One region of the Acinetobacter sp. GQ146 genome, then DNA from elsewhere that is predicted to be linked to it. Evidence: predicted binding sites of a transcription regulator. Region 1 holds the regulator's gene; the other holds the start of a gene.
The links. The regulator PhoB, encoded in region 1, activates phosphate uptake and scavenging genes when phosphate is short. The targets are predictions, from matches to a motif close to TGTCATNAANCTGTCATAA.

Region 1 (11,713 bases):
TGAGTCTAAACGGGTGCATGAATTTGGGTTAAGATTATTTGAACAATTCGCTCATCCGATTGCCTTAGAATTTGAACGAAAACACAAAGCCATTATTGACCAATTTGGTCGTTATCCACATCGCAATCAAGTTTTAGGGCGGACTTCCACGGTTGAAGAATTAGCATTCTTGGCTCAACCGAATAGCCATTTTTAATGAAGGATTGCTCTTTACTCTCCCGTCCATGAGCAATCAGCGGAGAATAACCATGAAAACCAAGTTTCTGGCCGCCACCCTGTTAAGCCTTGCGCTGGTGGGTTGCGCTTCTACCCCTTCTAAACCGCGCACGTTTGATCAGCTGGGACGGTTTAACACCTACCCGATGAATGCTCAAACCTACCGTATTAGTTTTGAAGCAGATCCGAATATGAACTACGGCATGGCCGAGGAAATTACACTGGTCAAAGCTGCACAAACCACCCTTAAAAATGGCTTCCGTTATTTTAAAGTGCTGGATGACCCAAGTAATGTGACTCAGAAACCACCGCGTCAGGCTGTGGTCTATCATTCCCCTTCATTTTACCCTTATGGGTATTATCCTCGTGGTTATTATCGCCGCTACCCAGGTTATTGGCCTGACCCGTTCTACGATACCCCGCAAGTGGTGAATCTTGACCCGGTGCAAGTGTCCTATACCATTGAATGTTATAAAGACAATCAGAAAGCCCCGAGTGATGCCTTTGATGCCAGCCTAATTTTACAATCACTCGGACAAAAATATGGCGTTAGTCCGAACGGAGACGTGATTCAACCGCAACCGACCCCACCTGCCTCTTCATCATCTTAGGAATCAACTATGCATGTTGCCACCAGTTCAGAGAGCCTAAAACGCAGTAAACGCTTCGCTAATATTGCGTTGTTGCTGGCAGTATTCACTTGGCTCATGCTCATGGTCTGCGCCAAACTCTGGCCTGAATATGTCTGGTTAATTCACATCTTCATGCTTTCTGCCGAAGCGGGTGTGGTTGGCGGTTTGGCAGATTGGTATGCGATTACCGTACTATTTCGTAATCCTTTTGGCAAAATTCCGATTCCGAGTTTTTTGCGGGATCACACCGAAATTATTCCACGCAATAAAGCCCGGATTGCCGAATCCATGGGCCGCTTCGTACAGGAAAATTTCCTGTCGCCACAGGTGGTGGAACGCAGCCTAAAAAATATCGACCTGAGTTTGGCCGTGGGGCAATGGTTAGCCAATCCACACAACAACACCCAAGTCACGCAAGTGATTCAGCAAACCGTACCGAAGATTTTTGACTTTGTCGGGCAAGAACAGATTGGCCGATTTATACAAAACAACAGTGTGCAATGGGTGCGCAATACCGACATCAATATGCTGGCCAGTGAAATGCTGCGTGCCGTGATTGAAAATGATTTCCATCAGGATGTGCTACAACGTGGACTGGATCTTATTCATGACTGGATGATGAACCACCCCGATGAAACCCGGGAACTGACACAAAAATTATTTAAAGAACTCGGGGTGTCTAAACTGGCCAAAGGCGCCAGTTGGATTGGGATTGATGTGCAACAGCGCACCATAGATTCACTGATTGAACGGGTGGAATCGATGCTGGCCAATCCCGAGCATCCTTGGCGGCAGCAAATCGAGACCACGGCACAAGAGCTGATGCAGCAGCTCACCGATCGCCACAGTCTTGCCAGTCAACGGCTCAATCAGGGAAAAAATGCCTTGTTGGACAGCCCGCAAGTACTGAATTTTATTCGTGGTGCAGTGGTGATTTTATGTGATGCGATTAAAGCCGATTTAATGCAATCCGATTCAGGAATTGCTGCCAACCTGCGCGTGGCGATTCAGCAGGTCGGTGAAAATATCATGACCAATCAAGCGGTACGCCAGTTATTGAATAATCGGATGAATGGTCTGGCGGTAAATTTAAGCGATCAATACAGCGAAAAAGTGATCCGCTTTATCAGCGAACGCATCCATGAATGGGACTCGCGTGAAATGATTGGCAAAATTGAAAATGAGGTCGGTGGCGATCTGCACATGATTCGTGTCAATGGCGTTGTGGTCGGGGCATTTATTGGACTGGCTCTGGGAATTATTCGCGCTGCGGTGGACTATCTACTCTAGTCGGTGATACTGGCTAGAAATGCTACTTGTACTGCGGTTGCAACATGTTAAATTAAAACTGTTTATTCTGCGACAGGTCTACGGTCATGCTCAAAATTCATTCTAAACTTCCGGCACAAGGGGTCACGATTTTTAGCCAAATGACCGCTATGGCGCAGCGTTTAAATGCCCTGAATCTTTCACAAGGCTTTCCCGACTTTGCCCCGCCACAAGCGTTAGTCGAAGCTTTAAGCCATGCCACTCTATATGGTTCCAACCAGTATGCACCTGGCGATGGCTTACTGGCCTTACGTGAGCAAGTGGCACAGCAATTTCTACAGCGCGATCAACTGCAACTCGATCCCATCACTGAAATTACCATTACCCCTGGCGCCACCATCGCAATATTTAGTGCAATTCAAGCTCTGGTTCATGCGGGCGATGAAGTGATCGTGTTCGATCCGAGCTATGACAGTTATGCGCCTAGCATTGCTTTAGTCGGTGCGAAAGCCGTGCATATTCCTCTGGTTGCTCCACACTTCCACGTCGACTGGAATCGGGTTGCAGCAGCAATCAACGACAAGACCCGTATGGTGATTGTGAATACCCCACACAATCCGACTGGCGCGATCTGGTCACAACAAGATTGGCAGCAGCTGATTCAACTGATTCAGACTCGTAATATCGTGGTGCTTTCCGATGAGGTCTATGAACACTTGGTGTATGACGGACAGCCACATTACTCGGCATTATCTTTTCCTGAACTTCGCGGACGTAGTCTAGTGGTGGGTTCCTTTGGAAAAACCTTTCATGTGACAGGCTGGAAAACCGGGTATTGTGTCGCAGCACCTGAATTGATGCGGGTTTTTCGTCAGGTCTATCAATTTGCCAGTTTCTGTGGCGTGACTCCAGTACAAACCGCCTTGGCCAACTATATGCGGCAACACCCTGAGCACATTCAGCAGCTCGCTGATTTTTATCAGAAAAAGCGCGATTTATTTATCTCAGGACTGGCAGGCTCGCGTTTTCAACTGATCCCTTCTCAGGGAACCTATTTCCAAAATCTGGATTACCGTGCTATTCGTCCCGATCTGAATGATATTGAAATGTGCCATTTTCTGGCAGAACAGCATGGCATTGTTGCCATTCCCATTTCGGTATTTTATCAGCAGACACCCACGGATTTACGTTTAATTCGCTTCTGCTTTGCCAAAACCGAGCAGACCTTAGAACAGGCCATCGAGATTCTGAACCATTGCTAGTCATTTTTCAGGCTTTCCCCACAGTGAAAATTCAACAGATCTGCTGCTTTTTTTCCTTGTGGCTTATGTTATGTTGCAAAGGACACAATAAAAAAATGATGGATGATCAATCACCAATATGGCTGCCGACCCTCATGCTCCATTAATCCATGCCAATACCTTTTGGAAAGCTTTTCTTTGGTTTCTGCTGCCCTTAATCGCGACCAATATTCTGCAAAATCTTTCAGGAACCATTAATACGGTATTTGTCGGACAAATGCTTGGGGTCGAAGCAATTGCTGCGGTTTCGGTCTATTTCCCCATTCTGTTTTGCTTACTGGCTTTTATCATTGGCTTATCGGCAGGTTCAACCGTACTGATTGGACAGGCTTGGGGAGCGCAAAATCTAGAAAAAGTCCGCAGTGTGGTCGGATCCACCCTGTTTATGACCTTGATTGGTGGCAGTGTCATTGCCTTGTTGGGTGTGATCTTTGCCAAGCAGATTTTATTATTATTGGGAATCGACCCTCAAATCATGCATCTCTCTTTGCCTTATGTGCAATGGATGATGGCAGGTAGCCCACTCCTGTTTGTCTATATTATTTATACCTCCATTTTACGTGGGGTCGGCGACAGTATTACCCCGCTGATCGCACTGGGCATGACCAGTCTGATTGGTCTGGTGATTACCCCTGTTTTAATTGCGGGTTATTGGGGTTTCCCCAAACTTGGCATCATCGGACCTGCAATTGCCACTATTATTGGCTATGCCGCAGTGCTGCTGTTTTTAGTGGTTTATCTCAATAAAAAACACCACCCACTTCGTCCTGACCGAGAATTACTGCGTCATATCAAATATCAACCTGAACTGACCCGCATTATTCTGCGCTTAGGCATTCCAACAGGCATTCAAATGGTCACGACCTCTGTCGCAGGCTTAGTGATTGTCGGAATGGTGAATCGCTATGGCTCTGAGGCGACTGCGGCCTATGGTGCGGTCAATCAGGTACTGAACTACATTCAGTTTCCAGCACTTTCCATTTCCATTGCTGCCTCGATTTTTGCGGCACAAGCGATTGGTGCGGGCAAAGCCGATTTACTCACCAAAGTTACCCGTACCGCCCTGCGTATGAATATCATCATTACCGGCATTTTGGTGATCTTGGCCTATCTATTCTCAAAATATCTAATGGCCTTGTTTATTATCGACCCTGAAGTCGTGGCATTGGGGCAACAACTGCTGTTTATTGTACTGTGGTCCATTTTATTTTTTGGTGCCAGTGCGATTTTTGCTTCGATTATGCGTGCCAGTGGCACGGTCAATGTTCCAATGCTGATTAACATTGCCGCTATCGTACTGATTGAAGTGCCGTGCGCCTATTTGTTTAGTCAATGGTTTGGCTTAAAAGGCATCTGGTATGGCTATGCTTTGGCATTTGTCAGCCTCTGCATCATGCAAGGCCTGTATTATCAGTTAATCTGGAAAAAGAAAACGGTAGAAACCTTAATTTAATCGCGCATCCGCAGAAAAACGTGCTGAATCCAGACTCAGCACGTAGCATGTTTATTTAAACCGTTTGCTGAGCGAAGTCGCCATGGCGGTCACCTTTTGATAGCCCGTAGGCAAAAGGCGTTGAATCAGATCTAGGGACTTGGCATCGTTCCCAATCAACACGCGGCGTTTGTCTTTCTGCACCGCGTTTAGAATTTGACGTGCGGCTTCTTCAGGTGGAATCCGCAATAGTTTGTTAAAGGCCCGTGCTGATTTCTCAGGGTTCATGCCCAGACTGCGCAAGCTGTCGTTCATGCGCGCATCATTGGCAATATTGGTTCGGATGCCACCGGGATGGACACAAAGTGCACTTACGCCACAGTTTTCAATATCCAGTTCTTGGCGTAAAGATTCGGTAAAACCACGTACCGCAAACTTAGTGGCATTGTAAGCCGATTGGGTTGGTTGTGCCGTTAAACCAAACAAGCTGGAAATATTAATAATATGCCCCTCACCTGTTTGCTTAATCAAAGGCAAGAACTCTTTGGTGCCGTACACCACCCCCCAAAAATTAATCCCGACAATCCATTCCAACTCATCATAACTCGCGCCTTCAACCGTCGAGCCCAATGCCACCCCAGCATTGTTGAAAATCATATTGACGGAACCATGATCTTGCACAGTTTCTGCAGCCCAAGCCCGCACAGCATCACGATCGGCCACATCCAGTTTTTTAGTGGTCACTCGTACCTGACTGTCTTTCAATAGTTCCACGGTTTTTGCCAAACCTTGCTCATTAATATCACTAAGCGAAAGATGACACCCCTGTTGCGCTAACAGCAGTGCCAGTTGTTGACCAATTCCTGAACCCGCACCCGTGACGGCTGCCACTTTATTGTTAAAATTTTTCATTTTGTTTCCTTATGGGTTGCATAGACGCTGACAATGCCATCACTGTTTTTTGATGGTCTATGCGTTTGACTGAATCAATATAAATTTGACAATAGCCATTGTCAATAATGATCAGATAAATGTGGTTTGTAATTTTCAGCCTGCTTAAATTTAGGTATTTGTGGCAATTGTTGTTAAACTATACACCGTCTTTGCTACGTTTTGCCTCTATGACTCACTCCAATACCAACGATGCAGAAAAAAACGAAAATCCACTGAAAAATAAAGAACGTCAGTTTAAAGGGCTGTCTCTGAGTGAGCGCAAACTTGCACGTCGTGAAAAATTAATTGAAGCTGGTATTGAGGTGTATGGCACCCATGGTTTTTTTGCCGTAACCGTGAAAGATATCTGTAATGAAGCCAAACTGACTGAACGTTATTTTTACGAATCGTTTAAGAAAAGCGATCAGTTATTCCAAACCATTTTTGTAAAACTGATTGATGAACTTCAGCACAACGTGATGCAGGCGATTATGCAAGCCTCTGGCAATCACGAAAAAATGGTAGATGCGGGACTCACGGCCTTGTTGAGTACGCTCAGAGATAATCCGCGCATGGCGCGTATTATTTATATTGATGCCATGCTGGTACAAGAGCTACATAATCAAGCCACCCTGCACGAAACCATGTTGCGCTTTGATCGCATGATTCATGCTTTTGTCATGTTGATGATGCCGAACCTGCCACACTCAGAACGTGAAATTTCATGGGTTTCAACCGGCTTAAATGGCTATGTCACACAAATTGCGATTCGCTGGGTCATCAGTGGCTTTAAACAGTCTTTAGAAGATGTACTGGCCTCTTGCCGCGTGGTGTTTATTGCACTGTTATCTTCATTTTCGACTAAAAAAAATTAAATTACAGCAATTTAATTTTTACGATAATTTAAATTTGATTTGTATCCAGCGAAGGAGATTGTCTAAAATTGTTCATGTTTTCGACTAAAAATTGTCACAAAACTTTGCGAAAATCGGCATTCTCCCCTATTCTGCAATGATACTGTCATAATTAATCTTTGTAATAAGCCTGTCATAAATAAAAAACGGCCTACCGTTATCATCAATAGGATATTGCGTTGTGAAAGATGACTACATACTAATCGTCGATGACGAACTTCCCATTCGAGAGATGATTCATACCTCTTTGGATATGGCAGGCTTTCAATGCTTACAGGCAGAAGATGCAAAACAGGCGCATCAAATGATTGTCGATCAACGCCCAGCGTTAATTCTGCTCGACTGGATGATGCCGGGTGGTGTCAGCGGTGTCGATCTCTGTCGTCGCCTGAAACGCGATGAAAATTTATCTGAAATTCCTGTGATTATGCTCACTGCGCGCGGAGAAGAAGACCATAAAGTCCAAGGTCTCGATGCAGGTGCAGATGACTACATGACCAAACCGTTTTCGACACGTGAATTGGTATCGCGCATTAAAGCCGTATTGCGTCGCGCCAATGCTCTGAGTGGCGAAAAAACCATTGATGCCAATGGTTTATTGCTTGACCCAGTCAGCCAACGCGTGAGTTTTGGCAATAACATTCTAGAAATGGGTCCAACGGAATATCGTTTGTTGGCCTTCTTCATGACCCATCCTGAACGTGCCTATACCCGTGCGCAATTGCTTGATCAAGTCTGGGGGGGCAATGTTTATATTGAAGACCGTACCATTGACGTGCATATTCGTCGCTTACGCAAAGTCTTAGAGCCCTATGGCGCAGACCGTTTTGTTCAAACCGTACGTGGTACCGGATACCGTTTCTCTACCCGTGCAGATGTAGCCTTAGGTTAATTTTAAATTTATGTATGAACCCTATCCTGTCCCCGAACTGGCTCGTGAACATCAAAAATTCCGTTATAGCAGTTTATGGATTTTTGCCAAGCAAGACTTACGCTTACTGGCATTCCTGCTGCTGATTGCGGGCTTTATAGGACTCGGTATAGGGTATTTCTGGATCTGCATTTTTGCTGCCTTCACCATTTTTTTTGCCTTTCAACTGCGTTCCTTGTATCTGGTCAATGAATGGATTTCCAATCGTCCCTATGATATTCCCCCCAATCTAAATGGAATTTGGGGCGCTTTGCTGTTTAATGTTTATCGTGCCCAACGCCAAGAGCGGATTGTACAAGCCGAAATGGTCGGTTTGATTGATCGCGCTCAGTCTTCACTGGTGGCTCTGGCTGAAGCCGTGGTGCTGATTGATGAACTGCATCAGATTGAATGGTGGAACCCTGCGGCTGAAAAGCTGCTCGGGATTCAGGCGATGGATCGGGGCCGTAATATCATGACCATTTTACGCCAGCCAAGTTTTATCGAATACTTCAAGCAAAGCGATCAAAACCCTGATGGCATAAAAATGAAGTCCTCGGTATTTGAAGATCATTATGTGCAAATCAAAATGACCCGTTTCGGCGGTGAAAGCCGCTTACTGGTCGCCTATGACGTGACGCGTATGCATAATCTGGAACAAATGCGTAAAGACTTTGTCGATAATATTTCACACGAATTACGCACGCCATTAACGGTACTCAGTGGCTATATTGAAACCTTTACCGATCAGGAAGATTTAAATCCGCGCTGGAAACGTGCTTTCGAGCAAATGCAGGCGCAAACCAAACGCATGAATGCTCTGGTCAATGATTTACTGCTGCTGTCGCGCTTAGAAAACAATAAACAAATTGCCAAAAATCAAATCATTGAAATGCCAAGTTTAATGAATCAATTATTTGATGATGCGCAGGCCTACAATGTTGATTATGGGCATACCTTAAATCTCGACATTGACAGCCATTGTGACTTGATTGGTTCAGATACCGAATTGGCCAGTGCCTTTAGCAATCTGATTACCAATGCCATCAAATACACCCCCAAAGGCGGCACCATTACCATGGGCTGGCATGATGATGGCGAACATGGTTATTTCACTGTGCAAGATACTGGTATTGGCATTGACCCGAAACATCTCCCGCGCTTAACCGAACGTTTCTATCGAGTCGATAGTGCACGTAGCCGTCAAACAGGTGGAACAGGGCTGGGACTGGCGATTGTGAAGCACGTGCTGATGCAACATAACGCGCATTTAGAAATTGAATCCAAAGAAAATCAAGGCTCAACTTTTAAAGTGGTGTTCTCGAAAGAACGCCTGTATCACATGAGCTAACTGATTATTTTTATAGTATTTTGAATCTGATGATTGAGATGGCTATACAGCATAGCCATCTCAAGCCGTCTATTACACGGTATGACCGAGCGCCTGCCCCATCACCACCGTTGAATTGGCTTTAAACTGCGCATCCCACTGCATTTTATTTTGTTCAAACAACACAATCGCGGTTGAACCCAAATAGAAACGGCCTAACTCCGCGCCTTTTTCGAGGAACAAATTGTGTTGGTTTAACTCTAAACGACCTGTCGGTTTTACCTTGCCAGTCGCAACCGTTTCAATCCCAGCCACAATCATCGCCCCGACTAACACCACAGCCATACGCCCCAATTCGGTGTCAAACAAGCACACCATACGTTCATTGCGCGCAAACAAACCGGGAATATTTTCAGCCGTGGTTTGATTTACAGAGAACAATTCACCAGGAACATACAGCGTTTCCGTCAGTGTGCCTGCAAATGGCATATGCACACGGTGATAGTCTCGTGGTGACAAATACACGGTGGCAAATTCACCTTCTTTAAACGGTTCAGCCAACTGCGGATCGGCAATCAGTTTTTCAACCGAAAAACTTTGCCCTTTGGCTTGGAACACTTCACCAGCTTCGATATGACCCAATTGGGAAATAGCACCATCAGCTGGAGAGACAATACTGCTGGCATCCATATCAATTTCACGGACACCTTCTTGTAAGGCACGCGTAAAAAATTCATTGAAGGACTTATATTTCAACGCATTTTTCTGCTCTGCAATTGACATATCAATGCCATATTGCGCTTTAAATGCAGAAATCACCGTATTTTTAATTAACGGATGTTCACTGGCAGCAAGCTTACCGACCACACGGGATAATTGATGTTGCGGCACAACACGTTGTGCTTGAATAAAGAATTGTTTTGTTAAACGTGAGGTGAGGCTCAAGACGGTAACTCTCCAGTAACAATTGGACTATCGAGGCGATTGCCCCATTCACTCCACGCACCATCATAAGCTCGAATCTTCCAACCCAATACACGACCCAGAATATAAGCCAAACCTGAACGATGATGTGACTGACAGTACACCACCACAGGTTCTTGTAAATTGAAACCTTGTTGTTCTAAGCGTTGTTGCGTGCGTTCTAAAGCATACAATTTTAAATGATTTTCACGGTCAAGGGCAGTACTCCATTCAAAATGGCGTGCATTTGGAATATGACCGCCACGTCGAGCTGCCAATCTTAAACCCGTATATTCATCTTCAGTACGACAATCCCAAAGCTGAATTGCCTGTTGCTGGACTAAGGTAAGCAATTCTGCATATTCAATTCGGACCTGATCTTGGGCAGCCAGATTCAGCTCAACCAAAGGCTGCTCAGGGACGAATTGCTCCTGCTCCGAAGTTGTTGGCAAGCCTGCTGCCAACCATGCATGAATGCCGCCATTTAATAATGAGGTTTGATAAAACCCCAAACAGTGTAAATTCCAGATCAGTCGCCCGGCCCAAGCGCCACCTTCATCATCATAGACCACCACATGATGTTCAGGACTAATATTCAGATAAGCAATTAATTGTTTTAAGCCTTCAGCATCAGGCAATAAACCTGTGGCATTTTCCTCTTGGCGTAGCAATTGCGCGGGCTTCAGTGGAATGGCGTGCGGAATATGCAGCTGGGCATAGACTGAGCTTCGACTTAAATCCACGATACGTAATTTTTCATTGTCTAAATGCGGAAGCAAATCTTCCACATCAATTAATAAACCCAAATTTAGTGTCGATTCCGTCATGATGTTTTACACGTTTTGTCCTAGCAACTGCTTGATGTTAGCATACGCTGATGTCTACTGAAGGCTGATTTTCTAATTCTTCTTTGCAGAAAATCAGCAATATAAATCAAAGCTTACACAGGCTCACTGATTTGAAAAACCTGTCTTAAATACGCCAAGAAAGTATCGTTATCGGTCATGGTCTTGCCCGGGCTATCCGAAATTTTTGCCACCGACTGACCATTACATTCCACCAGTTTCAGCACGATATTCAGCGGGGTTTGCCCCATATCATTGGTCAAGTTGGTTCCAATCCCGAAACTGACCTTAAAACGGTCTTTAAAATACTGATGTAAAGCCCATGCTTTGTGCAAATTCAAACCATCACTAAAGGTCAGCATTTTGGTGCGGCTGTCAATTTTTAAGGTCTGGTAATGGGCATAGGCTTTATCGCCCCAAACAAACGGGTCACCACTGTCATGGCGTAAACCATCAAACAGTTTTGCAAAATACAGATCAAAGTCGCGCAGGAAAGCATCCATCCCCACCACATCGGTTAAGGCAATGCCCAAATCACCGCGATATTCTTGCACCCACGTTTCCAGTGCGGCCTTTTGAAAATCACGTAAGCGCACATCCAGCGCCTGAAAGGCCTGCAGGAATTCATGTGCCATGGTACCAATTGGTGAAATGCCCAATTCTTTGGCCAGCAGCACATTGCTGGTTCCCCGAAACACATTCGGTACAGCTTGGTGAAAGGCCTGAATCACATGACGCTGCCAAGCCAAGCTGTAGCGACGACGGGTACCAAAATCAGAAACTAAAAATGGAGGATCCTCTGGACGCTGCTGTTGCTCACATTGCTGAATAAACTCAATTTTGGCTTGTAAGCGACGTTCACCTTCTGCCAAAACTTCAGGAGAACGCAGGCGTTGGAAATACAGTTCATTGACAATGGCCAAAACAAAAATTTCGAACATCATGGCTTGCACCATCGGGCCTTCTAC
Region 2 (11,713 bases), on a different contig from region 1:
AATTCGGGTTCATCAGCGAAGTAGATAAATCTTTTATTTTGCTGTAAAAATGCTTCACCTAAGATAATTAATAATTGCTTTTCACCAGAAGAAAGCTGGCTTAATGAAAGTGGCTTCTGGGATTGTGTAATAATTTCTAATTCATTGCGTGCATTGATATAAAATTTTTTTCTTTGCATCATGGAGTTTAGAATATTTAGGAACTTATCTTTAGGCTCCTCTATTTTAGATTTTTGTATTAAATGGTCATTCCACTTTTCTACAATAAAATCAATTCTTTCAGTACTAAAAAGAACTGAGAAATCATTTAATTCTATGGGTTGATGATTCTCTGAATTTTTTAATTTCTGTTGAGCTTTATCTAAAGCTGAAAAGTGATTACTAATTTTTGATTTTAAATCTGAAGAATCAAGATTGAATTGTTTGTAAATATTTTCTAGGGCTTCTTTTTCTTTTTTTGAATCTAATTTTAAAAAAGAATCAATAACACTATGTTTGTTTTCTCTTTTAAATAATAAAGATAAGAATACTTGTTTCTGAAATTGATCTATTTGTTCAGTAATTTTTTGATTGTAAAATGAAAAAAGTCTTACTAATTCATTGGATAATTCATTTAATTTTAAATCAATACTTGAATCATATTTTTCTCTGATTTCACGATAGTCAGTTTTAGTTCGATGTACAGATAACCAACTAATATTGAATAAGTTAGATAGTTGACTTCTATGTTTGAAAATATTTTTTCGTCTAAAATCATTTCTAAAATGATTGGAATATCGGTGAAACTCATTCAACTCATCATTTAGAATGGATTGATAATTATCTTTAGAATTTTCTTTAAAGAAAAATGAAATTTGTTCATTGTTTTTTGTAATTTTAAGTGATGCAATTCGGTTTGTTTTTTCCGCTCTTAAAGAAATAATAATTTCATTAAATTCGGATAACATTAAGTTTTCAAAATCAGCTTCTAAACAAGATACAATTAAATTTACTAAGGTTGTTTTACCTGAACCATTTATTCCTATTAAAAAATTACTATGAGAGTTAAATTGTAATTCAATGTTTCTTGTTCCCCAAAAACCTTTAATCTGGGCACTTTTTAAATGGTACATTATTTCACCAGTTTGATGTTTGTTTTTAAGTTCCTGAATTTTATTATTATTAAGTAAAAGGTGCAATATTTTGATTTCTGCACCTATATAATAGGTGCAGAAATTTAATTAATTACGCAATCGAATCATCTAAATTTGGTGCTAACCAACGCTTCGCCACATCCAGTGACCAACCCTTACGCTTCGCATAATCCTCAAGCTGATCTTGAGAAATCTTGCCCACGTTAAAGTATTCGCTTTCAGGGTGAGAGTAATAGAAACCACTCACAGAAGAAGGTGGCATCATCGCGAAGTGTTCAGTCAACTTAGTCCCAATCTTCGCTTCAGAACCTAACCAGTCAAACAATGCCGCTTTTTCAGAATGTTCTGGGCAAGCAGGATAGCCTGGCGCAGGACGAATACCGACATACTTCTCTTTAATCAGTTCTTCATTACTCAGCGTTTCATCCGCTTTATAACCCCAGAACTCTTTACGAATACGCTCGTGTAAGTGTTCGGCAAAAGCTTCGGCAAAACGATCCGCTAAAGACTGAACCAAGATCGCTGAATAGTCATCACCTTTGGCTTTGTATTCATTCGCCAACTCTTCCGCACCGAAAATTGACACGGTAAAGCCGCCCAAATAATCTTGCTGAGTTGTCGTAGGTTTAATATAGTCCGCCAAAGACAAGTTTGGTTTGCCTGTCACTTTGTCCGACTGCTGACGTAAATGCTCGAAGGTATGCGTAACAGTCTGACCAGCTTCATCAAACACGCTAACCGTATCCGCACCTGTACGTTGTGCAGGGTATAAGCCAAACACCGCACGTGCATCAAAACGGTTGTTGTCGATAATGTCTTTCAACATCGCTTGCGCTTGATTGTATAAATCCGTTGCTGCTTCACCGACCACCTCATCTTCTAGAATTTTCGGGAATTTACCCGCCAAGCTCCAAGAGATAAAGAATGGTGTCCAGTCGAAATATTCAACCAGCGTTGCTAAAGGATAGTTAGTGATCACTTGTGTACCCAAAGCATTTGGCTTTGGTGGTACATAGTTGTCATCAATCTTAAAGCCATTCTCAACCGATTCTGTATAGCTGAGTTTCGCTGCTTTTGGCTGTTTGTTGGCTAAACGCTCACGAATTTTGGCATATTCAGCACGATGCTCGGCAATAAAGTTGCCACGCATTTCTTTCGAAAGCAGCGTGGTTGCCACACCGACTGCACGTGAAGCATCGGCCACATAAATCACCGCATCATTGGAATATTGCGGGTCAATTTTTACTGCAGTATGTGCTTTAGAGGTGGTTGCACCCCCAATTAGCAATGGAATGTTGAAGCCTTTACGTTGCATTTCTTTGGCTACAAACACCATTTCATCTAAAGATGGGGTAATTAAACCTGACAACCCGATGATGTCACATTTTTCATCAATCGCAGTTTGTAAAATTTTCTCGCACGGTACCATTACGCCAAGGTCAACAATGTCGTAACCATTACAGCCAAGGACGACGCCCACGATGTTTTTACCAATATCGTGTACGTCACCTTTTACGGTTGCCATCAACACTTTACCTTTAGACTGGCTACCGGTTTTTTCCGCTTCGATATACGGGTTAAGCCAAGCCACAGCCTGTTTCATCACACGCGCAGATTTCACCACTTGCGGTAGGAACATTTTGCCCGAACCGAACAAGTCACCCACCACGTTCATACCATCCATCAGTGCGCCTTCAATCACATCCAGTGGACGTTTAGCTTTTAAGCGTGCTTCTTCAGTATCTTGGTCAATATAAGTGGTGATGCCTTTAACGAGGGCATATTCCAGACGCTTTTCAACCGATTCATTCCGCCATTCCAGATTTTCCGCTTCTTTTGCTGCACCGCCTTGACCACGGTATTTTTCAGCGACTTCAAGCAGTTTCTCTGTCGCAAGTTGACCAGATTCACCTTGGTTCTGGTTTAAAACAACATCTTCAACCGCGTCTTTCAGCTCTTGTGGAATGTCATCATAAATCGCCATTTGACCAGCGTTCACAATCCCCATGGTCATGCCTTGTTTAATGGCATGGTAGAGGAATACCGAGTGAATCGCTTCACGTACAGGTTCATTGCCACGGAATGAGAACGAAACGTTCGATACACCGCCTGAAATCATGGCATGTGGCAAGTTTTGTTTAATCCAGCCTGTGGCTTCAATAAAGTCCACAGCATAGTTATTGTGTTCTTCAATCCCTGTTGCCACCGCAAACACGTTCGGGTCAAAAATAATGTCTTCAGCAGGGAAGCCAACTTCATTCACCAGAATGTCATAAGAACGTTTACAGATTTCACGCTTACGTGCAGCGGTATCCGCCTGACCGACTTCATCAAAGGCCATGACAATAATCGCAGCACCGTACTGACGGCATAAACGTGCCTTTTCGACAAACTCGTCATAACCTTCTTTTAAGGAAATCGAGTTCACCACAGGTTTACCTTGTACGCATTTCAAACCCGCTTCAATGATTTCCCATTTTGATGAGTCAATCATGATTGGCACACGGGAAATATCAGGCTCAGATGCCACCAGATTCAGGAAGTGCACCATCGCATTTTGCGAATCGAGCATGCCTTCATCCATATTGATGTCGATGATCTGTGCACCGGCTTCAACCTGTTGCTGTGCAACTTCTAAGGCTTCAGCAAAGTTTTCTTCACGGATTAAGCGCAGGAACTTTTTCGATCCGGTAACGTTGGTACGTTCGCCCACGTTAACGAAGAGTGAGTGGTCGTAAATGTTAAACGGCTCTAAACCACTTAAACGGCAGGCAGGTACGGTTTCAGGCACTTGGCGTGGCTTGATGTCTTTCACGGCATTGTAAATGGCACGAATATGATCTGGTGTGGTACCACAGCAACCACCGGTAATGTTAATCAAACCGCTTTCAGCAAACTCTTGGATGAATGCCGCAGTTTGTTCAGGTGTTTCGTCATATTCACCAAAGGCATTTGGCAAGCCTGCGTTGGGATGGGCGGAAACAAAGGTATCCGCCACATCAGCAATGGTTTTCACGTGGGGGCGCATGGCATCGGCACCCAGCGCACAGTTAAAACCAATCGAGAGCAAGTCGGCATGACGTACCGAGTTCCAGAACGCTTCCGCAGTTTGACCGGTTAAGGTACGACCTGAAGCATCGGTAATGGTGCCTGAAATCATGATGGGCAGTTCACGACCAAGTTGCTTGAACACTTCTTTCACGGCAAAGATTGCCGCTTTACAGTTCAAGGTATCAAATACCGTTTCAATCAGGATGATGTCTGCACCACCTTCAATCAACGCATGCGTCGCTTCAATGTAGTTTTCTTTCAATTCATCAAAAGTAATGTTACGGAACGCAGGGTCGTTTACATTCGGTGAAATCGAGCAGGTCCGTGAGGTTGGTCCCAATACACCCGCCACAAAACGAGGCTTTTCAGGCGTTGAGTATTTCTCACAAGCCGCTTTGGCCAAACGTGCTGCTTCACGGTTAATTTCAGGAACCAGATCTTCCATGTGGTAGTCAGACATGGAAACTCGTGTGCCGTTAAAGCTGTTGGTTTCAATAATGTCTGCACCGGCATCGAGGTAAGCTTCGTGAATGCCTTGAATAATTTGCGGCAGAGTAAGTACCAAGAGGTCATTGTTGCCTTTCAGATCGTGTGCCCAATCTGCAAAACGCTCACCACGATAATCTTCTTCTTCTAACTTGTGGCGCTGAATCATGGTGCCCATTGCACCATCAATAATCAATATACGCTCGGCGAGAAGTTCTCTAAGGGTGGTAAGCGTGGACATAAATAACCCCAATACACGACAATTCTTGAAATGGCGCATATTTTAGCAGAACTCAGGCTTATTTTGAGTTTAATTCAGCTTTTCGACTGGCGAGTTAGCAGGATTCATGCAAAAAAATGGCTTTATCAGCTGTTTTCATAGAAATGAAATATTACACAGGCAAGATGAATCCGTTTCGAATTCAAGGTGAAAGTACATCGATAGGCGATAAATTTTTTTACAATTCAGAATTTCATTTACTTTTTTGCATGAAATATTTTTTTGTTATAAGTATTTGAAAAAAACTGATTTACAACAAAAAATCATCACCAAGTTAGGGCAGAGTGATTTAAAACAGGTCAATTGTTAAAAATTTGGCTTTATATGGCACCTGTTTGTCATATAATTGTCATAATTTAATTTAACAATAAGGGGATTTTATTATCCTCTTAACCGTCTGCATGAATTCAAAAATTCCTCCCGTCCAAGATCGTATGCATTCTGCATCGAACAAATCGACGAATGTGCATGTTCCAACACCGAAATTTTTTATGCCGGTGTTTTTTACGGTCATTATTGCGACTCTGATTTATATCGGATTTCAGGTCTCTGCTGATTTGTCGCATGTGCCACCGTTAAGTTTGTATTCAGTTATTCTTTTAGCGACGGCATTACTGATTGCTTTAGGCTTTGAGTTTGTGAATGGTTTCCATGACACAGCCAATGCAGTTGCAACTGTTATTTATACCAACGCATTGTCTGCACCTGTTGCGGTCATGTGGGCTGGTTTTTGTAATTTCCTTGGGGTAATGGTTGCCAGCGGAGCAGTTGCTTACGGCATCATCGCTTTGCTGCCAGTCGAACTCATTATGAATGTGAGTTCAGGTGCAGGCTTCGCGATGGTCTTTGCCATGCTGATTGCGGCAATTCTATGGAATTTGGGCACTTGGTTCTTGGGTATTCCAGCATCGAGTTCGCACACTTTAATTGGTTCTATTTTGGGTGTAGGGGTAATGAATTACCTGTTGCATTCAGGTAGTGGCGCCAGCGGTGTCGATATGGACCAAGTCATGAAAGTGGGTAAAGCGCTGTTGTTTTCTCCATTAATCGGTTTTGCATTTGCTGCGATCGTATTTTTGTTGGTGAAGAAAATCTTCAAGCGTCAGCTAGAATTGTTCCAACCACCTGAAGGCAATAAGCCACCACCACCGATGATTCGTGCCATATTGATCTTTACCTGTACCGGTGTGAGTTTTGCACATGGTTCAAACGATGGTCAAAAAGGCATGGGCTTAATCATGTTGATCTTGATTGGTTTGGTGCCATTGGCTTATTCATTGAATAAAAACCTCGATCAAGCGCATATCCAGTCATTTGAGCAATTGTCATCTCAAGCGGCAGTAGCCATTTATCCTGCACACGCAGATATTCCAGATGAGCAAGCGCGTCAAACCATTACCACGTATATTCAAACCAAAGAAATGACGCCAGCTGTAGTACCAGCTTTGGCTAGTTTGACTGATCATTTGGGTGACCGTGTTGCACAATATGGCGACTTGAAAAACATCCCTGAAGATGCGGTATCTTCAATTCGTAATGACATGTATTTAAGCACGACGGCATTCAAACGCTTAGACAAAGCAGATCAGTTACCTGCAATGTCTGAGGCAGACAAAAAAGTTGTGAAAGAATACCGCAGCAATCTCGATGGTTTCTTACAATACATCCCGACATGGGTCAAAGTGGCAGTTGCCTTGGCGCTTGGTCTAGGAACCATGGTCGGCTGGAAGCGTATTGTAGTGACTGTAGGTGAGCGTATTGGTAAACATCACATGACTTATGGTCAAGGCATGTCGGCTGAACTTGTGGCGATGTCTACCATTGCAGCAGCAGATGGCTTTGGTATGCCAGTATCAACCACGCACGTATTAAATAGTGCGGTGGCTGGTACGATGGTGGCCAATAAGTCAGGTTTGAACTTGGCTACAGTGAAGACGATTCTTTCGGCATGGATTTTTACACTTCCTGCCACCATCTGTTTATCTGGTGGTTTATACTGGTTATTCCTCCAGTTCGTTGCTTAAGTTATTTTAAGCAACGAAATAAAAGCGCTGCATCTGTCAGCGCTTTTTTTGTGCCTGTGAAATTATCGAATGCTGGATTGGTTGCAAGAATGCTATGCAAAGTATTGTGGGATCTAGTGTGGTATAGACTTTCGTAGCCTAAATCAGACAATCAGTCCCGTGCAGCTGAGAAGTGTACAATGATTGCAGTACATAGCTGAATAAAGGATCTGGCTAGGAGCCAAGAATGAGATTTGATCTAGAGTATTGAACAGAATGTTGACTGAGCTATTTAAAGGGCTTTATGAGTCTCAAATGGCATATAGATAAAAAACCCCAAGCAGAACTTGAGGTTAATTATTTTTACTTAGATTAGGCTGTTTATTTATTTATTTATTCTAGATCGATAATTTGCCCATGGGCATTGTGATGTACTGTGGTGATTTTATGCTGCCGTGACTGTTCAATTTTCTGGTTATCCAGCGCAAAATAATCGGCATATTGCTGAGTTGCCATAGGCTGCGCATGTGATTCGGTTTTCACACTTGCAGACGGCATAAAGCGATTCCAGAGCAATAAACCCACACTACACAGCAGTAGCTCTAGCCCGCCATATTCAAGACTTAGACTCAGGGCATTCAGGAGATGATGGACTGCGGCACTCTTTTGCAATTGAATCAAAATCCACACCAGTAAAAAGGGACGCCACAGCATTAGCCAAGCCCCCCACATTAAAGCGGTGGTGGTATTCGACACATAGCGTTTATGCCATGGTAAATGCTGGCGTAAATCAATCACTAAATCATGTTGTGATTTCATTTGAAGTTACTCTAAATATGTAAAACGTTATAAACGAATACCACGATCAGGGCTGACCCAACGGGCACGTTTATCTTCGCCACGGAGTAGCACTTTTGGAAAAGCCATAATGGTGGCACTAAGGGTGATCAGCCAGAACACAAACGGATACCAAATCATCCAAAAGTAGTTTTTACCTAAGTTGGGTTCATAACGACTATCCATCCATTTGCTTAAAGCAAACTGAATCAGACAGGTGGCTCCCAGCAAGACACCACTGCCATAAGGCAGGAAAGGGGAGCTAATGCCATTCAGTGCTGTGATTGGGAAAATGAAATGGATGAACCATAAGATGGCGAGGACGAGCATCAAATAGGACCAGACCAAGGTCAGGCATAGCTCTAGCATCAAAGGCCATAAAAAATTCAATTGCGGCTTTAACAATACATCCAGATTTTTAATCAGCACCTGTGCACCGCCCATGGCCCAGCGTAACCGCTGTTTCCAAAGTCCCGATAGCGTTTCAGGCATTAAAATCCACACCAAGGCATTCGGCTCAAATTGAATGTCCCAGCCTGCACGTTGCAGTTTCCAAGTAATATCAATATCCTCGGTGAGCATATTGGGCGACCAGTACCCCACTTGATGCACTGCACTTTTACGAAATGCGGTAATCACGCCAGAAACGGTAAATAGCCGTCCAAAACTACGCTGCGCACGCTTAATCATCCCCACAATGGAAGAAAACTCACCGACTTGAATCCGTCCGAGCAGGGTGGAACGGGTGCGAATGCGGGGATTGCCTGTCACCGCTGCAATATTCGGGTTTTGAATAAAATGTCGCATCATCCATGTGGCCGCATGTGGATCAAGCAGGGCATCGCCATCAATCCCTAACAGAAATTCTGCTTCTGTCACGAGACTGCCCGCTTGTAGTGCCATGGCTTTACCTTGATTTTGCGCCAGATGCACCACACGTAAACGTTCATATTGTTGGGCAAGCCGATTCAGTACTTCAGCAGTATTGTCGGAGCTGCCATCATTAATCGCAATCACCTCAAAATTCGGATAGTCGATTTTTAAGGCATGGCTGATGGTCTCTTCAGCATTATCACCCTCATTAAAACAGGGGATAAGTACAGCAACCAAGGGGTATTGGTTTAAGGTTGCTGGCTGCTGATAGGCGGGTTGCTTGCGTTCTTTGGCATAGAAAATCAGTGCGCCCAACATCCAGAGATAAGACATAAACAGCGGATAATAAAATACAAAGTTGAGTGCATGACGCAAGCCTTGAGTAAAATACGGGTACATGCGTAACTCCTGTTAAGGCACTAATTGAGAAGATTTGGTCGCAAAAACATCATGCATCACGTTTGCATCAGGATGTCCTTGAATGGGGTCGTCCGGATAATAGGCAACATGCATGACCCCATGTGCATACAAATCTTGAATGGTTGAAGCTAGCTCTTGAGATGGGATTTTCTGATTGGTGCGCCAGTTGGTGGCTTGCAGTTCAAATACAGTTTTCTTGATGCCGTTCGGATAGCTTTTGACCCGTTGCAGAATGTCACGATAAAACTGATTTGCATCAGTGGCCTGTTCCATATAAGGCATGGCCATAATGGCGGTGAAATCATAACGTTGTAAGGACTGCTCTAAAGACTGTGAATACCAGTTTTCCGCATAAGGTTTGAGTGCCACTTGTGCATAGAGATTGCGTGCTGTGAGCAAGAAAGGCTCGTATTGACGAACTTGGCTGGCAAGCTGCATAGCAAAATCATCAATGCTTTTGGTTTTATACGCGGTCCATTTTTGTAATAGCGCATCGTCCGCACGAATTTGCGCTAAATTTGTCGGTAAGCCTTGTGCAGCATAAGCCTTTAAGGCACTTGGGCTAGCATCTTCATAATCGGACAAGGTGGTATCGTCATGGAATAAAATGCCGTTAAATGGTGTGGACTTGGCCAAATCTTGATAAATATCACTGATCGTATGGCGTGCTTGAGCGGAATAGGGAGATAAACGTAAATAGCCCATATTCAAATGATCTGTGCTGACTTGTTCAGTCACCACGACATCTTTACTCACAGGATTGTTTTTCAGTAAATCCCATGCCAATAAAGGCATCCAAGCGTAAATCCGGCTGACTTGGGTGCGGGTTTGAATCTGCCACGCTACGTGATTAAATAAATCAGCGCGCATAGGCACATGGCGATTCGGGAAATACACCATATCCGCAGAACCATCACCATCGGGGTCAGAGAAGGCTTGCAAATAGACGGTATTTACGCCCATGGTACGAATACGATCTAATAAAATCCCCAAATTACGTTCTTGCTGCTCGGGGTTTGGGTCGTAGATATAGTCCAAATCAATGTGCATGATTTTTTGTGCACGATTATTATCCCCCAAATTCATCTCACGATTTTTGATTTCTTGAGCAAGATCGGCAGTGGTCATATTGCCTTCAATCAAGATGCGATTTAAGGTCTGTAATGAACCACGGACATGATCGGGTCCATCATCCAAAGTGATGGTAATCGGCATGCCTAATTGTTTGGCAATCTGCACATCCTGCATGTTGTAGCGGCCATAAGGCCAAACCATGACGCGTGGTGCTTTTAGCCCATGGGCGGTGAGGAGCTGATTATTGGTTTTTAGGTCACGAGTAATTCGTGCGGTATATTGTTGATCGCTTTCATAACGCCGATGCTGGGCATCATATTCGCGGGTAATGGCAGCGGGTTCGGAGTTGCCTTGCGGATTGGCATTGATGCCGCGATGTAAATTAAAACTGTGATTGCCAATTTCAACCCAACCACTGTCTTGCATTTCTTTGAGTTCTGACCAAGTCAGAATCTTGTCTCGGCGAATTACATCATCACCAAAATGCACCGGTTGAGTGGTTTTTGGCGTGAGCCATGAACCGACCACCGCTAACACCACGGGAATATGTTTGGCTTTTATAATCGGGTAGGCATGGGTATAAAAAGATTGATAGCCATCATCTACAGTGAGTAAAACGGGCTTGGTCGGTAAGCGGTATTTACCTTGATGTGCCTGAATCAATTGCTCGACATTGACAAAGTGAAAGCCATTTTTTATGAGCCAATCCATGTGCTGACTAAATTGTTGTGGCGTTACCGCATAGGCTGGAATCAGCGCATCTTTGCTATCCGTGATTTCATGGTAGCCAATAATGGTCAGGGTTGAGGGATCAATTTTTGTAGGTTCTGCTGCGGTGCTGAGAGTGGCACTGAATGCAGATAACACGGCTAAGCACAACGGCAACAAAGGCGATGCAAAACGAGTCAGCATATGGATATCTTCTAAATGCGATTTTTTACGGGAGATTAGTGACCACAAAAACTCAAATTTGTATTTATTTCTGAGAGCCGACTAAGGTCTTTTGTTCATCGCGCATTTATAGACACTGAAGCTGAAAGTTTTCTTAAAAAAATGTGTTTTTTCTCATGATTTATACAGAAAAAACACAATCCAATACTGAAAAACTTGGCTGTATTTGAGGGTGAAGATCAGTTACCTGAAAAAATCAGCCAAAAAAAAGACCAGTATGATGACTGGTCTTTTTAATCGTGGAGCTAAAGATCCAAGATTTAGGTAATCTTTTGCAGAATTTGTAACAGCACATCAAATTCGCTTTGAAGCGGGGTGCTTTTACGGGTAATTAAAGCCAAGGTACGACTTGGTGCATCCTCAATCGGTTTTACGACCAAATCAGGATTGGCTTTAATCATATTGGTGTGTAAAGCAATTTCAGGCAACAGAGTAAAACCTAAGTTTGCTGAGACCATTTCAATCAGTGTCGGTAGTGAACTGGCTTTTAAGCGATGGTCATTTTTACGTTCACCAATCGGGCAAGCACTTAAAGCGTGATCACGTAAACAATGTCCTTCTTCAAGTAACATCAAACGGGATAAATCCAGATCTTCCAGTGTCAC

Region 2: a site for PhoB is predicted at 5,287-5,305, ahead of AC6CHI_RS05145 (inorganic phosphate transporter). Genes of this name have one in related genera too.

The regions. Positions count from the first base shown of each region.
Region 1 covers NZ_JCAXDV010000003.1:46,367-58,079, reverse strand. Annotated here, with positions in the region: gene AC6CHI_RS06345 (DUF924 family protein) at 1-196, shown strand, start outside; gene AC6CHI_RS06340 (CC0125/CC1285 family lipoprotein) at 249-827, shown strand; gene AC6CHI_RS06335 (DUF445 domain-containing protein) at 837-2,138, shown strand; gene AC6CHI_RS06330 (methionine aminotransferase) at 2,225-3,379, shown strand; gene AC6CHI_RS06325 (MATE family efflux transporter) at 3,498-4,871, shown strand; gene AC6CHI_RS06320 (SDR family NAD(P)-dependent oxidoreductase) at 4,923-5,762, opposite strand; gene AC6CHI_RS06315 (TetR/AcrR family transcriptional regulator) at 5,972-6,658, shown strand; gene phoB (phosphate regulon transcriptional regulator PhoB) at 6,879-7,589, shown strand; gene phoR (phosphate regulon sensor histidine kinase PhoR) at 7,600-8,958, shown strand; gene asd (archaetidylserine decarboxylase) at 9,031-9,882, opposite strand; gene AC6CHI_RS06295 (sulfurtransferase) at 9,879-10,727, opposite strand; gene pncB (nicotinate phosphoribosyltransferase) at 10,841-11,713, opposite strand, start outside.
Region 2 covers NZ_JCAXDV010000002.1:393,836-405,548, reverse strand. Annotated here, with positions in the region: gene AC6CHI_RS05155 (AAA family ATPase) at 1-1,112, opposite strand, end outside; gene metH (methionine synthase) at 1,225-4,911, opposite strand; gene AC6CHI_RS05145 (inorganic phosphate transporter) at 5,352-6,974, shown strand; gene pgaD (poly-beta-1,6-N-acetyl-D-glucosamine biosynthesis protein PgaD) at 7,347-7,772, opposite strand; gene pgaC (poly-beta-1,6-N-acetyl-D-glucosamine synthase) at 7,800-9,062, opposite strand; gene pgaB (poly-beta-1,6-N-acetyl-D-glucosamine N-deacetylase PgaB) at 9,075-11,069, opposite strand; gene oxyR (LysR family transcriptional regulator OxyR) at 11,369-11,713, opposite strand, start outside.